3 regions of the Paenibacillus sp. FSL k6-2145 genome follow, and region 1 is predicted to be linked to each of the others. Evidence: a T-box and tRNA genes for the amino acid it is inferred to sense, from the RefSeq annotation. Region 1 holds a T-box; the other regions hold tRNA genes.
What was found. The T-box of region 1 lies ahead of tyrS (tyrosine--tRNA ligase). A T-box ahead of a tRNA ligase gene usually reads a tRNA of that ligase, here a tRNA-Tyr.
Positions count from the first base shown of each region.

Region 2: it encodes a tRNA-Tyr, which carries the amino acid that the T-box ahead of tyrS (tyrosine--tRNA ligase) is inferred to sense. The anticodon was not compared.
Region 3: it encodes a tRNA-Tyr, which carries the amino acid that the T-box ahead of tyrS (tyrosine--tRNA ligase) is inferred to sense. The anticodon was not compared.

Region 1 is NZ_CP150267.1:6,343,308-6,347,653, forward strand. It holds gene NZ043_RS28065 (hypothetical protein) at 96-599, shown strand; gene NZ043_RS28070 (YxcD family protein) at 605-883, shown strand; gene tyrS (tyrosine--tRNA ligase) at 1,042-2,304, opposite strand; T-box leader at 2,421-2,648, opposite strand; gene NZ043_RS28080 (DUF4375 domain-containing protein) at 2,748-3,197, opposite strand; gene NZ043_RS28085 (Imm63 family immunity protein) at 3,218-3,661, opposite strand; gene NZ043_RS28090 (YdiU family protein) at 3,815-4,346, opposite strand, start outside.
Region 2 is NZ_CP150267.1:2,448,235-2,452,580, reverse strand. It holds gene iolD (3D-(3,5/4)-trihydroxycyclohexane-1,2-dione acylhydrolase (decyclizing)) at 1-1,375, opposite strand, end outside; tRNA gene NZ043_RS10865 (tRNA-Gly) at 1,763-1,833, opposite strand; tRNA gene NZ043_RS10860 (tRNA-Pro) at 1,844-1,917, opposite strand; tRNA gene NZ043_RS10855 (tRNA-Leu) at 1,925-2,003, opposite strand; tRNA gene NZ043_RS10850 (tRNA-Arg) at 2,021-2,097, opposite strand; tRNA gene NZ043_RS10845 (tRNA-Gly) at 2,105-2,179, opposite strand; tRNA gene NZ043_RS10840 (tRNA-Leu) at 2,190-2,270, opposite strand; tRNA gene NZ043_RS10835 (tRNA-Lys) at 2,277-2,352, opposite strand; tRNA gene NZ043_RS10830 (tRNA-Tyr) at 2,363-2,448, opposite strand; tRNA gene NZ043_RS10825 (tRNA-Thr) at 2,458-2,533, opposite strand; tRNA gene NZ043_RS10820 (tRNA-Phe) at 2,553-2,628, opposite strand; tRNA gene NZ043_RS10815 (tRNA-Asp) at 2,645-2,722, opposite strand; tRNA gene NZ043_RS10810 (tRNA-Met) at 2,749-2,822, opposite strand; tRNA gene NZ043_RS10805 (tRNA-Val) at 2,839-2,914, opposite strand; tRNA gene NZ043_RS10800 (tRNA-Glu) at 2,921-2,992, opposite strand; tRNA gene NZ043_RS10795 (tRNA-Asn) at 2,997-3,072, opposite strand; tRNA gene NZ043_RS10790 (tRNA-Ala) at 3,074-3,149, opposite strand; tRNA gene NZ043_RS10785 (tRNA-Ile) at 3,185-3,258, opposite strand; rRNA gene rrf (5S ribosomal RNA) at 3,297-3,413, opposite strand; rRNA gene NZ043_RS10775 (23S ribosomal RNA) at 3,489-4,346, opposite strand, start outside.
Region 3 is NZ_CP150267.1:957,861-962,206, reverse strand. It holds rRNA gene NZ043_RS04380 (23S ribosomal RNA) at 1-1,262, shown strand, start outside; rRNA gene rrf (5S ribosomal RNA) at 1,338-1,454, shown strand; tRNA gene NZ043_RS04370 (tRNA-Ile) at 1,493-1,566, shown strand; tRNA gene NZ043_RS04365 (tRNA-Ala) at 1,602-1,677, shown strand; tRNA gene NZ043_RS04360 (tRNA-Asn) at 1,679-1,754, shown strand; tRNA gene NZ043_RS04355 (tRNA-Ser) at 1,758-1,849, shown strand; tRNA gene NZ043_RS04350 (tRNA-Glu) at 1,859-1,930, shown strand; tRNA gene NZ043_RS04345 (tRNA-Val) at 1,998-2,073, shown strand; tRNA gene NZ043_RS04340 (tRNA-Met) at 2,091-2,164, shown strand; tRNA gene NZ043_RS04335 (tRNA-Asp) at 2,192-2,269, shown strand; tRNA gene NZ043_RS04330 (tRNA-Phe) at 2,365-2,440, shown strand; tRNA gene NZ043_RS04325 (tRNA-Thr) at 2,461-2,536, shown strand; tRNA gene NZ043_RS04320 (tRNA-Tyr) at 2,546-2,631, shown strand; tRNA gene NZ043_RS04315 (tRNA-Trp) at 2,638-2,711, shown strand; tRNA gene NZ043_RS04310 (tRNA-His) at 2,741-2,813, shown strand; tRNA gene NZ043_RS04305 (tRNA-Gln) at 2,836-2,910, shown strand; tRNA gene NZ043_RS04300 (tRNA-Gly) at 2,915-2,989, shown strand; tRNA gene NZ043_RS04295 (tRNA-Cys) at 2,996-3,069, shown strand; tRNA gene NZ043_RS04290 (tRNA-Leu) at 3,076-3,154, shown strand; gene NZ043_RS04285 (methyltransferase domain-containing protein) at 3,324-4,250, shown strand.

The sequences.
Region 1 (4,346 bases):
AATTTGAAACGTTCCTGCAAGTTGACCGTATTACATGAGTAAGGCCCATTTTTGGGCGATTCAAACAAATTAATCGGGGGGTTACGATCTTTACAATGAAGAAAAAATTTGGAGTTAAACATCTAATGATGGTATTTATGGCCTTTACATTATTGTTCGCAACAGTTGGAGTAACAAATCCGGATTCTGCAGATGCAAGACGTGGTGGCGGATTCAAATCCGGTACAAAAAGTTATACCAACACTCCTAAGAAATCCGACTCCAACAACAACGTGAATCAATCCAATTCCGGTAATAACTCCGGTACTGGTGCAGCTGCAACCCGTGGTGGTGGATTCTTCGGCGGTGGCGGCGGATTCATGAAAGGCATGATGCTTGGTGGTCTTGCTGGTATGATGTTTGGCGGATTGTTCGGTGGCATGGGCGCTCTGGGTAACATCCTCGGATTGCTCGTGAACGTTGCAGCAATCATGTTGATTGTTATGCTGGCTATGGCACTCTTCAGAGCCATCTCCAATCGTCGTAAACCTGCAGCGGATGGTCGTTATGACCGTCGCAATGATCGTGATGATGACCGTAACAGAAACGGACGGTACTAATCTCTATGGTTCTGAGCATGGATGAAATTGTGAATGCAATCTGTATTCATATGGCAGAACGTAAGGGTGTACGTCCAACCGATGTGAATGTAGAACTGAGCTGGGAAGAAGATACAGGTTATTCCGCTGAAGTTTGGATCCAAGGACGCAGTCAATATCTGGTCGAGTCCAATATGATTGAAGCGATTCTTCGCTACCTGCACAGTGAATACAACATCCGGGCGTACCGTGAGAATGTACGACTTGATCTGGATGAAGAAATCACAGCGATCGTTAATCAATAAACTATAGGTCAAGTAATGACCTCTTATACTAAAGACCGTCTCCCTTCTGTCGCCTGACAGAGATGGAAGACGGTCTTTTTGTTTCTGTATTTGTATCTTTATTTGTGTGTCTATTCTAGTCTCTATACGTGCCTGTGTTACGTACTATTTCTTGGAAACTACGATTGAAGTTTGACCAAGCTGTAGTTCTTCTTACCTTTACGGATAATGATGAATTTACCGCCAATGGCGTGTTCTGCAGACACTGTGAATTCAAGCTCCGTGATTTTCTCACCATTCATGGAGATCGCACCTTTGGTGACATCCTCACGCGCCTGGCGTTTGGATGGCTCCAGGCCGAGATCTACGAGCCAGTCCACGATATTTTTCGCTTCGCCGTCCGTCTCGAATGTTGGCATTTCCTTGAATCCCTGCTCGATTTCATCCGCCGTCAGGGAACGGATATCACCACTGAACAGCGCAGCTGTAATACGTTTAGCCTGTTCGAGCATTTCTTCGCCGTGAACGAATTTTGTCATTTCTTCCGCGAGTGCTTTCTGTGCTTCACGTCTGTGCGGCTCTGTCTCTACCTTTTCAGCCAAAGCTTCAATTTCTTCTTTGCTCAGGAAGGTAAAGTATTTCAAGTATTTAATGACATCACGGTCATCTGTATTCGCCCAGAACTGGTAGAATTCAAATGGTGTCGTTTTGTTTGGATCAAGCCAGATTGCTCCGCCAGCTGTTTTACCAAATTTCGTACCGTCGGATTTGAGCATGAGCGGAATAGTCAGACCGTACGCCTTCGCTTCAGATCCTTCTTTTTTACGAATCAGATCGAGACCACTTGTGATGTTACCCCATTGATCCGAACCGCCGATTTGAAGCTGTACATCTTCGTTCTGGAACAGGTGCAGGTAGTCGAGTGATTGAAGGATCTGGTAGGAAAACTCGGTAAACGAAATTCCGCCTTCCAGTCTGCTCGCAACTACATCCTTAGCCAGCATGGTGTTGAGGTTAAAGTTTTTGCCGTAGTCACGCAAGAATTCAATGACATTGATCTTGTGCGTCCAATCGTAGTTGTTCACCATGCGAACCTGATTATCACCGTCTGTTACAAACAACTTCTTCATCTGTGCTGTCAGTGAATCCACATTCTCCTGCACTTGCTCCATCGTTTGCAAAGAACGCTCTGCCTGACGACCACTTGGATCACCAATCGTGCCTGTAGCTCCACCAATCAGAATAACTGGACGATGTCCTGCCAGTTGAAAACGTTTCAGCATCATGAAGGGAATGAGATGTCCGATATGCATGCTATCTCCCGTTGGGTCAACACCGCAGTACAAAGAAACGGACTTCGTTTCAGTCAACTCACGTAATCCCTCTGCATCCGTCTGCTGGTTAATGGCGTCACGCCACTGTAGTTCATCAATAATATTCATTCGTATAACCCCTTTTCTATCCTCAAGATTCAGTCATGATCTACGTTAAATTACGAAATAACACGCTGGAACGGCTTTTTTGGACACAAAAAAATCGCCTCCTTGTCTTCATTAGACACAGGGACGATTATCATAACCGTGGTACCACCCAAATTGCATGGACAACACGTGACCTTAACACGTTATCCATACCACTTTTGGCAATATATCGTTTGCCCATCCGCTTGGCATTACCCAAGTACTCCAGAGTGTAATTCGCAGCCCTTGTATGTATCAGGTTCCATCAACCCCTGACTTTCTGTAACAGGGACAAAGCCGCTACTGCGCTCTATCAACGTGATTCATGTATTCAATTTATAGCAAGTATAGCCGAACGTTCCAGTCATTGCAAGACCAAGTATGCAATCTTTGAACAGAACAACGGATGCATAATTGAAACCAGATTATATAATCATCATGTTCAATTTTCCGTGATAATAACCATAGGCTTTCTCCGCAATCTGATCCTCATTGTTCCAAAATTGCTGATCCAGCGCATCTAACTGGTCCTCTTGTTCCTTTGTCAGTAATTTAGGAATATCCCACAGTTCAGTAAGCCTTTCATCCTCTTTCAAATACTCCATGCAGCCGTACGCTGACGTTATAATCTCCACGACTTGAGTCGCACCAATGGTATGTAATGCCCGCAACGCGTAACGGTATACCTCTTCCCCCCAGTTACAGAAAAACTGAATAAAACCGCCATTAAAGACATCCGCCTCTAATAGCCATAAAGCAGCAATATCCTGCTCGTTCGAAGTCAACGAAGCCCAGCCCTGTTCAGATTTATTCTTTTTTTCGACAAATAACACAGCATAGTCATACCATACATCATTAATATCTTGCTCGCTCACGTAACACACCTCATTTTTATTTATTTCATACCCTCTAACTCCTGACGTTTACCCTTCAGATACCAATGTAAATACGGATCACCGATCTGCTGGAAGGCTTCCTGAACACCCCTGTTTAGTTCATTCATCACTTCATTTGTGTAGTTCAAATGCGTCTGTTTATTATCCACGCCATATCTTTCCAACAACCCTACATGCGTCGCGGTGAAAATAATATCCTCCAGCATCCAATAGATGACTTCATCCGGCTGTTTCACCCGTTTCTCTAACGTGACGAAACCACGTTCGTAGATTCGAACGATATACGCATCTTCTCCATTCTCTACATAGGGCACACCATCGCATTTAAAGGTCTCAAACAAGCGGTTAACATAGTTCTGCATCTGTTCCCTACGGAGAGACGTACGCTCTAAAAGCTGTAAAAGGATGTCTGCCAATTGTTGTTTGCTTAACATGTTGGACATGAATGCACCTGCCTCTGTAAAAGTAAATCTCTACTTCTCTAATTATTGCATGACATTCTCCAAATTCAATACCCACGTTGGATTCTAACGTCGAAGACAGAATGAAAAATGAAAAAGCTGCCCAAGGCAGCCTCTTCATTCCATACTGTTCAATCAGGTTCCACAAAAAGTCTGATACGAAGTATTGCACTGTGCTGGCAGTTCGGCATATTCAGCCTGCTCAGGTGAGTGCGCGAACGGGTCTGAAAGAACTGCCAAAAGCTTCTGCATTACGCTAAGATCTCCGTGGTTCTCCGCTTGCTCAAGGGCTTCCTCGACCCGATGATTTCGGGGAATGACGGCTGGATTGCTTGTTCTCATCAACTGCCGAGAGACTTCCTTCTCCTCTTGCTGTCTGTCCAATCTTGCTTGCCACCGCTCATGCCATTCAACAAATTCTGGCGTGCCAAACAAAGCTGTCCCTTCCAACCTATCAAAGGTCAAAGCCAGGAACGTATTGTTGTAATCTGCACTATGCTTCTCCATAAGTTCAAGAAGATCCTTGATCAGCGCTTCATCTTCGGCCTCTTCATCCAACAAGCCCAATTTGGCACGCATTCCCTTGAGCCAATGATGATGGTACAATTCAGAAAATTGTGCGATAGCATCCTGAGCGAGTTGCACTGCCTGTTCTTCATCTTCATGC
Region 2 (4,346 bases), 3.2 Mb from region 1:
CGGCAAGTGCTGCTCCGAACGCTCCACTTACCTCGTACCCCATACAGGAGAATCCATACTCCATGTGATACGTCTTTGGTTCAGCCGCACGCCACAGACGATGCAGGTCTCCTGGCAGACTGCCTGCCGCACACACAATAACGGAGGAAGGATCAATCGTCCGATTAACTATGCCGACTGCTGTAGTCTGTGCCAGCCCTGCTTCATGTTGAGCTGCATACAGCCGATCCACTTCTGCATTCCACTCAGCGCGGAGATCAGCGATTTCAGATGAACCATATGCACTGCGGTATTGTCTTTGCTGCAATTCCTTCTGCAAAGCCTGCAATCCTTCGCGAGCATCTGCCAGAATGGCTTCCCCGCCTAACTTGGCGGCATCCATGCCGTTCAGGTTAATGTTGATGAATGAAGCTTCCGGATGTTGAAAAGCAGAGCGGGACGCCGTCGTAAAATCGGAGAAACGAGTACCGACGCCGATAACCACATCCGCTTCTCTCGCCAGCCTGTTGGCTGCTAGAGAACCTGTAACCCCGATGGCCCCCACATTCAGTGGGTGGTCCCAAGAAACTGCGCTCTTGCCCGCCTGCGTCTCGGCGATCGGAATACCAAATGCCTCGGCGAACTCCACGAGTTGGGCGGACGCCTCAGAGTACAACACACCGCCGCCTGCAACGAGCAGCGGCTTGCTACCACGAGCAATCTGCTCCGTGGCCCGTTCAATGGCTGCCTGTACCGGAGGGCGACGGTCCAGATAATGTACTTTGCGGGCAAAGAACGATTCAGGGTAATCGTACGCTTCTGCCTGCACATCCTGCGGCAATGCGAGCGTTACTGCTCCCGTCTCTGCCGGGTCGGTAAGCACACGCATGGCCTGTGTAGCAGCAATCATCAACTGTTCAGGACGAACGATACGATCCCAGTATTTACTGACGGCTTTGAATGGATCAGTGGCTGAGATTGTATAATCACTGCTCACTTCCAACTGCTGCAGTACCGGGTCTGGTTCCCGTGTAGCAAAGTTATCTCCTGGAAGCAATAAAACCGGAATCCGGTTCACCGTTGCAGTAGCCGCTGCTGTAATCATATTCAAAGCACCAGGTCCAATGGATGTAGTGCATGCATAGATCTGTCTACGGTTCTTCTGCTTGGCATAGGCCGCTGCCGTATGCACCATACCTTGTTCGTTCTTCCCTTGCATATACGTTAGGCTTCCCGGACTGCGCTCCAGCGCTTCTCCAATGCCTGTTACGTTGCCATGTCCAAAAATACCGATGATTCCCTTCACAAACTTGGTTTCCACCCCGTCAACCGAGATATATTGCTGATCCAGGTATCGAAGCAGTGCCTGGGCCATCGTTAGTCGAATTGTATTCATGAATTGATCGCCTTCCTTTCCTTTACGGGTTAAGCGCTTAATCTACGTTAAGTTTAAGCGCCTTACCCCTAAAGGTTAAGCGCTTAATTGATATGGTATTACAGGTTAATGATTTACGCAAGCTATTTTTGTAAGCGTTTTTATAAAATGTGATGAAGAAGCTTATATCCAGGCCTTATAAGATGCGTTAGACCTGTTTCACTTGAACAGCGTCCACAATTATCAAGGACAAAAGGTGGGGAAATTTATGCAAACGTGGGATACATTCTGATACATGATAAAGAGCCATATACTCTCTGAGAGCACCACGCGGTAAATTGCCAATAAACCTGTGAACGCAAAAAAAGAAAGAGACGGTTAGTACCATCTCTTTCTTTTCAATATTTAAGCGGGTGATGGGAATCGAACCCACGCTATTAGCTTGGAAGGCTAAAGTTCTACCATTGAACTACACCCGCATAACAACAATCGGGATGACACGATTTGAACATGCGACCCCCTGGTCCCAAACCAGGTGCTCTACCAAGCTGAGCTACATCCCGTTATCTATACCGGCGAGAGGACTCGAACCTCCACGGTTTCCCACTCGATTTTGAGTCGAGCGCGTCTGCCATTCCGCCACGCCGGCAAAATATGAAGTTATAATGGCGCGCCCTGAGAGATTCGAACTCCCGGCCTTTTGATTCGTAGTCAAACGCTCTATCCAGCTGAGCTAAGGGCGCAAAATATTGGAGCGGAAGACGGGAATCGAACCCGCGACCCTCGCCTTGGCAAGGCGATGCTCTACCGCTGAGCCACTTCCGCAAATAAGGGATGCGCGTGGAGGGACTTGAACCCCCACGTCAAAGACGCTAGATCCTAAGTCTAGTGCGTCTGCCAATTCCGCCACACGCGCATATAATGGTGAGTCATGAAGGGCTCGAACCTTCGACACCCTGATTAAAAGTCAGGTGCTCTACCAACTGAGCTAATGACTCATAGAAAAACTGGTGGAGGATGATGGATTCGAACCACCGAACCCGTACGGGAGCAGATTTACAGTCTGATGCGTTTGGCCGCTTCGCTAATCCTCCAGGATTACATGGTGCCGGCGAGAGGACTTGAACCCCCAACCTACTGATTACAAGTCAGTTGCTCTACCAGTTGAGCTACACCGGCGTATTAAAGGTGTTATATATGGTGGCTCGGGACGGAATCGAACCGCCGACACGAGGATTTTCAGTCCTCTGCTCTACCGACTGAGCTACCGAGCCTTACTAAAATAAAAAATGGCGGAACCGACGGGATTCGAACCCGCGATCTCCTGCGTGACAGGCAGGCATGTTAGGCCAACTACACCACGGTTCCAGATCACTTTCTCAAGGAAAGTATAATTGCGGGGGCAGGATTTGAACCTGCGGCCTTCGGGTTATGAGCCCGACGAGCTACCGGGCTGCTCCACCCCGCGTCGTTATAAAGTTATATGGTGGAGGCTGAGGGGATCGAACCCCCGACCCTCTGCTTGTAAGGCAGATGCTCTCCCAGCTGAGCTAAGCCTCCATTTTATGACCCGTAGGGGATTCGAACCCCTGTTACCTCCGTGAAAGGGAGGTGTCTTAACCCCTTGACCAACGGGCCTTACTGGCTCCCCGAACAGGGCTCGAACCTGTGACAACTCGATTAACAGTCGAGTGCTCTACCAACTGAGCTATCAGGGAATGGTGGAGCCAAGCGGGATCGAACCGCTGACCTCCTGCTTGCAAGGCAGGCGCTCTCCCAGCTGAGCTATGGCCCCATACTCTGGTGTATTTCTTTGTTGTGGTCTTGCTATGGGCCCTGGTGGACTCGAACCACCGGCCTCACCCTTATCAGAGGTGCGCTCTAACCAACTGAGCTAAGGGCCCTTATCAATTTTCGAAAAAAAATACCCCAATGGGGTTTCGCTTGGCGGCGTCCTACTCTCCCAGGACCCTGCGGTCCAAGTACCATCGGCGCTAGAGGGCTTAACGGTCGTGTTCGGGATGGGTACGTGTGGAACCCCTCCGCCATCGCCACCAAACGCGTAGCTTACATTTCAGAGTGTTGTTCTCTGAAAACTAGATTCGAAACGAAACATGCGAATTACAACTTGCTATTGGATAAGCCCTCGACCGATTAGTACTGGTCAGCTCCATGCATTGCTGCACTTCCACCCCCAGCCTATCTACCTCGTCGTCTTCAAGGGGTCTTACATACTGGGAAATCTCATCTTGAGGGGGGCTTCACGCTTAGATGCTTTCAGCGTTTATCCCGTCCGTACATAGCTACCCAGCGGTGCTCCTGGCGGAACAACTGGTACACCAGCGGTACGTCCATCCCGGTCCTCTCGTACTAAGGACAGCTCCTCTCAAATTTCCTACGCCCACGACAGATAGGGACCGAACTGTCTCACGACGTTCTGAACCCAGCTCGCGTACCGCTTTAATGGGCGAACAGCCCAACCCTTGGGACCTACTTCAGCCCCAGGATGCGATGAGCCGACATCGAGGTGCCAAACCTCCCCGTCGATGTGGACTCTTGGGGGAGATAAGCCTGTTATCCCCAGGGTAGCTTTTATCCGTTGAGCGATGGCCCTTCCATGCGGTACCACCGGATCACTAAGCCCGACTTTCGTCCCTGCTCGACTTGTAGGTCTCGCAGTCAAGCTCCCTTATGCCTTTGCACTCTTCGAATGATTTCCAACCATTCTGAGGGAACCTTTGGGCGCCTCCGTTACTCTTTAGGAGGCGACCGCCCCAGTCAAACTGCCCACCTGACACTGTCCCCGCACCGGATTACGGTACCAGGTTAGAACCTAGATACGATCAGGGTGGTATCCCAACGTTGCCTCCATGGAAGCTTGCGCTCCCACTTCAAAGGCTCCCACCTATCCTGTACAGATCGTACCCAAATTCAATATCAAGCTGCAGTAAAGCTCCATGGGGTCTTTCCGTCTTGTCGCGGGTAACCTGCA
Region 3 (4,346 bases), 1.7 Mb from region 1:
GGTAGGCGAGAAGAGTATTCTAAGGCGCGCGGAAGAACTCTCGTTAAGGAACTCGGCAAAATGACCCCGTAACTTCGGGAGAAGGGGTGCCCCGGTAGTGTGAATAGCACGAGGGGGCCGCAGTGAAAAGGCCCAAGCGACTGTTTAGCAAAAACACAGGTCTGTGCGAAGCCGTAAGGCGAAGTATACGGGCTGACGCCTGCCCGGTGCTGGAAGGTTAAGGGGAGTGGTTAGGGAGTAATCCCGAAGCTGTGAACCGAAGCCCCAGTAAACGGCGGCCGTAACTATAACGGTCCTAAGGTAGCGAAATTCCTTGTCAGGTAAATTCTGACCCGCACGAATGGCGTAACGACTTGGGCGCTGTCTCAACGAGAGATCCGGTGAAATTTTAATACCTGTGAAGATGCAGGTTACCCGCGACAAGACGGAAAGACCCCATGGAGCTTTACTGCAGCTTGATATTGAATTTGGGTACGATCTGTACAGGATAGGTGGGAGCCTAAGAGACATGAGCGCCAGCTTGTGTGGAGGCAACGTTGGGATACCACCCTGATCGTATCTAGGTTCTAACCTGGTACCGTAATCCGGTGCGGGGACAGTGTCAGGTGGGCAGTTTGACTGGGGCGGTCGCCTCCTAAAGAGTAACGGAGGCGCCCAAAGGTTCCCTCAGAATGGTTGGAAATCATTCGAAGAGTGCAAAGGCATAAGGGAGCTTGACTGCGAGACCTACAAGTCGAGCAGGGACGAAAGTCGGGCTTAGTGATCCGGTGGTACCGCATGGAAGGGCCATCGCTCAACGGATAAAAGCTACCCTGGGGATAACAGGCTTATCTCCCCCAAGAGTCCACATCGACGGGGAGGTTTGGCACCTCGATGTCGGCTCATCGCATCCTGGGGCTGAAGTAGGTCCCAAGGGTTGGGCTGTTCGCCCATTAAAGCGGTACGCGAGCTGGGTTCAGAACGTCGTGAGACAGTTCGGTCCCTATCTGTCGTGGGCGTAGGAAATTTGAGAGGAGCTGTCCTTAGTACGAGAGGACCGGGATGGACGTACCGCTGGTGTACCAGTTGTTCCGCCAGGAGCACCGCTGGGTAGCTATGTACGGACGGGATAAACGCTGAAAGCATCTAAGCGTGAAGCCCCCCTCAAGATGAGATTTCCCAGTATGTAAGACCCCTTGAAGACGACGAGGTAGATAGGCTGGGGGTGGAAGTGCAGCAATGCATGGAGCTGACCAGTACTAATCGGTCGAGGGCTTATCCAATAGCAAGTTGTAATTCGCATGTTTCGTTTCGAATCTAGTTTTCAGAGAACAACACTCTGAAATGTAAGCTACGCGTTTGGTGGCGATGGCGGAGGGGTTCCACACGTACCCATCCCGAACACGACCGTTAAGCCCTCTAGCGCCGATGGTACTTGGACCGCAGGGTCCTGGGAGAGTAGGACGCCGCCAAGCGAAACCCCATTGGGGTATTTTTTTTCGAAAATTGATAAGGGCCCTTAGCTCAGTTGGTTAGAGCGCACCTCTGATAAGGGTGAGGCCGGTGGTTCGAGTCCACCAGGGCCCATAGCAAGACCACAACAAAGAAATACACCAGAGTATGGGGCCATAGCTCAGCTGGGAGAGCGCCTGCCTTGCAAGCAGGAGGTCAGCGGTTCGATCCCGCTTGGCTCCACCATTCCCTGATAGCTCAGTTGGTAGAGCACTCGACTGTTAATCGAGTTGTCACAGGTTCGAGCCCTGTTCGGGGAGCCATATGGAGAGGTGTCCGAGCTGGCCGAAGGAGCACGATTGGAAATCGTGTAGGCGTCACAAGCGTCTCGAGGGTTCGAATCCCTCTCTCTCCGCCATAATATTAAGGCCCGTTGGTCAAGGGGTTAAGACACCTCCCTTTCACGGAGGTAACAGGGGTTCGAATCCCCTACGGGTCATAATAACTTCAAAAAAAGAAGTTGATTTTTACAACAAGATTATGGTATGATCATAAATGTGTTGTTCGGAGGCTTAGCTCAGCTGGGAGAGCATCTGCCTTACAAGCAGAGGGTCGGGGGTTCGATCCCCTCAGCCTCCACCATATAAACTTTATAACGACGCGGGGTGGAGCAGCCCGGTAGCTCGTCGGGCTCATAACCCGAAGGCCGCAGGTTCAAATCCTGCCCCCGCAATTATACTTTCCTTTGAGAAAGTGATCTGGAACCGTGGTGTAGTTGGCCTAACATGCCTGCCTGTCACGCAGGAGATCGCGGGTTCGAATCCCGTCGGTTCCGCCATTTAATCTTTACATGAGGCAAACTGTTCACTACATCTGCTGTATGGCACTGATGCCCTATATAAAGTGTAAGGAATTAAGATTAGACTTTATTATGGCTCGGTAGCTCAGTCGGTAGAGCAGAGGACTGAAAATCCTCGTGTCGGCGGTTCGATTCCGTCCCGAGCCACCATTTTTAAAACAATTTAATATGCCGGTGTAGCTCAACTGGTAGAGCAACTGACTTGTAATCAGTAGGTTGGGGGTTCAAGTCCTCTCGCCGGCACCATGTAATCCTGGAGGATTAGCGAAGTGGCCAAACGCATCAGACTGTAAATCTGCTCCCGTACGGGTTCGGTGGTTCGAATCCATCATCCTCCACCAGTTTTTAGGGGCATAGTTTAAAGGTAGAACAACGGTCTCCAAAACCGTTGGTGTGGGTTCAATTCCTGCTGCCCCTGCCAATTAACTTTTTAGATAATAACCTTTTGTGGCGATCGTGGCGAAGTGGTTAACGCACCGGTTTGTGGATCCGGCATTCGGGGGTTCAATTCCCCTCGATCGCCCCTTTGTTTTTTCATTTTTTATTGGGGATTAGCCAAGCGGTAAGGCAACGGACTTTGACTCCGTCATGCATAGGTTCAAATCCTATATCCCCAGCCATTATGCGGACGTGGCTCAGCGGTAGAGCATCGCCTTGCCAAGGCGAGGGTCGCGGGTTCGATTCCCGTCGTCCGCTCCAAAATATGGCGCCATAGCCAAGTGGTAAGGCACAGCTCTGCAAAAGCTTTATCCCCAGTTCGAATCTGGGTGGCGCCTCCAGCATATGCCGGCGTGGCGGAATGGCAGACGCGCTCGACTCAAAATCGAGTGGGAAACCGTGGAGGTTCGAGTCCTCTCGCCGGTATATTGAATAGCCCTACATGTTGCTTATGCAATGTGTAGGGCTATTTTCATTTTATATAAATTGATTTTTTGTATTGTAAGGATAGTTGGACGTTAATAAAGATTGACGTATGATTATATTAAGTATATTATAGATAAGTAAAGTCTTTAATGTAGAGGAGTGAAGTAGAGTGACTAATGGAAAAAATGTATTGGATACCGATCTGTTATTTGATCTTTCTGTATGGGAAGAGGCATGGAAGAATCGTCCGAGAAGTTCAAAATATAAGAAGAAAAGCGTCCCCTTTAATACAGAAGAAGCTTTTGAGCGGTGGGCCAGGGATTATCATGCACAGTCGTTCACTGAAGAAGGAAAGCAGCGTTCTGAGCGCATTATGGGCTGGATTGAGAATCAGGGTGTAGATTTTGCAGGGTTATCCATTTTGGACATTGGAGCAGCCTCAGGCATATTTACCATTCCTTTTGCGGAAAAGGGAGCAAGTGTGACCGCAGTTGAGCCTTCGGAGTTGCTTGTCTCCCTTATGAAAGAGACGATACCTTCATCTTTGGAATCCAATATCGAAATTGTAAACGAACGATATGAAGAAATCTCCATTAAGGATAAGGGTTGGGAGAAGAAATATGACTTTGCATTTGCATCCATGTGTCCGGCGATGTCGGATTGGGAAACGATTGAGCAGGCAATTAATTGCGCCCGGAAGTATGTGTATATAAGTACTATGGCGGGACAGAAGGAACACACACTAATGGATGAACTTAAGGATGTACTGGGAGTAACTTCTTCATACATGGCCGGTGATATGGGGTATATCCAACAGTTGCTGTATTTGAAGGGTTATTCTTATACGATGATTATTACGAGAGAAGTTAACTCATTTGAATTACCGGTGAAAGAGATTATCGAGCAGCTGCCAGAATGGCTTAATACGTATGAGTTCCCATCCGATGAAGATTCTCTCAGATTGGCTGAGAAGTACATTCGGGATACGTACAGGGATAGTACGGTGACCTTCTCACGTGGAGCAAGGTTTGGCAAAATTCTAATTCAACTTGAACAACCCAATATGAAAACAGTTCGCACTAAGGATAAGCGATAAATCGGATAAGCTTGGCACGTGTACTGATAATCAGGAATTGAGACTGACAATGTAGTCTAACGTCTAAGATGACACTAGGAAGCATCGTACTACCAA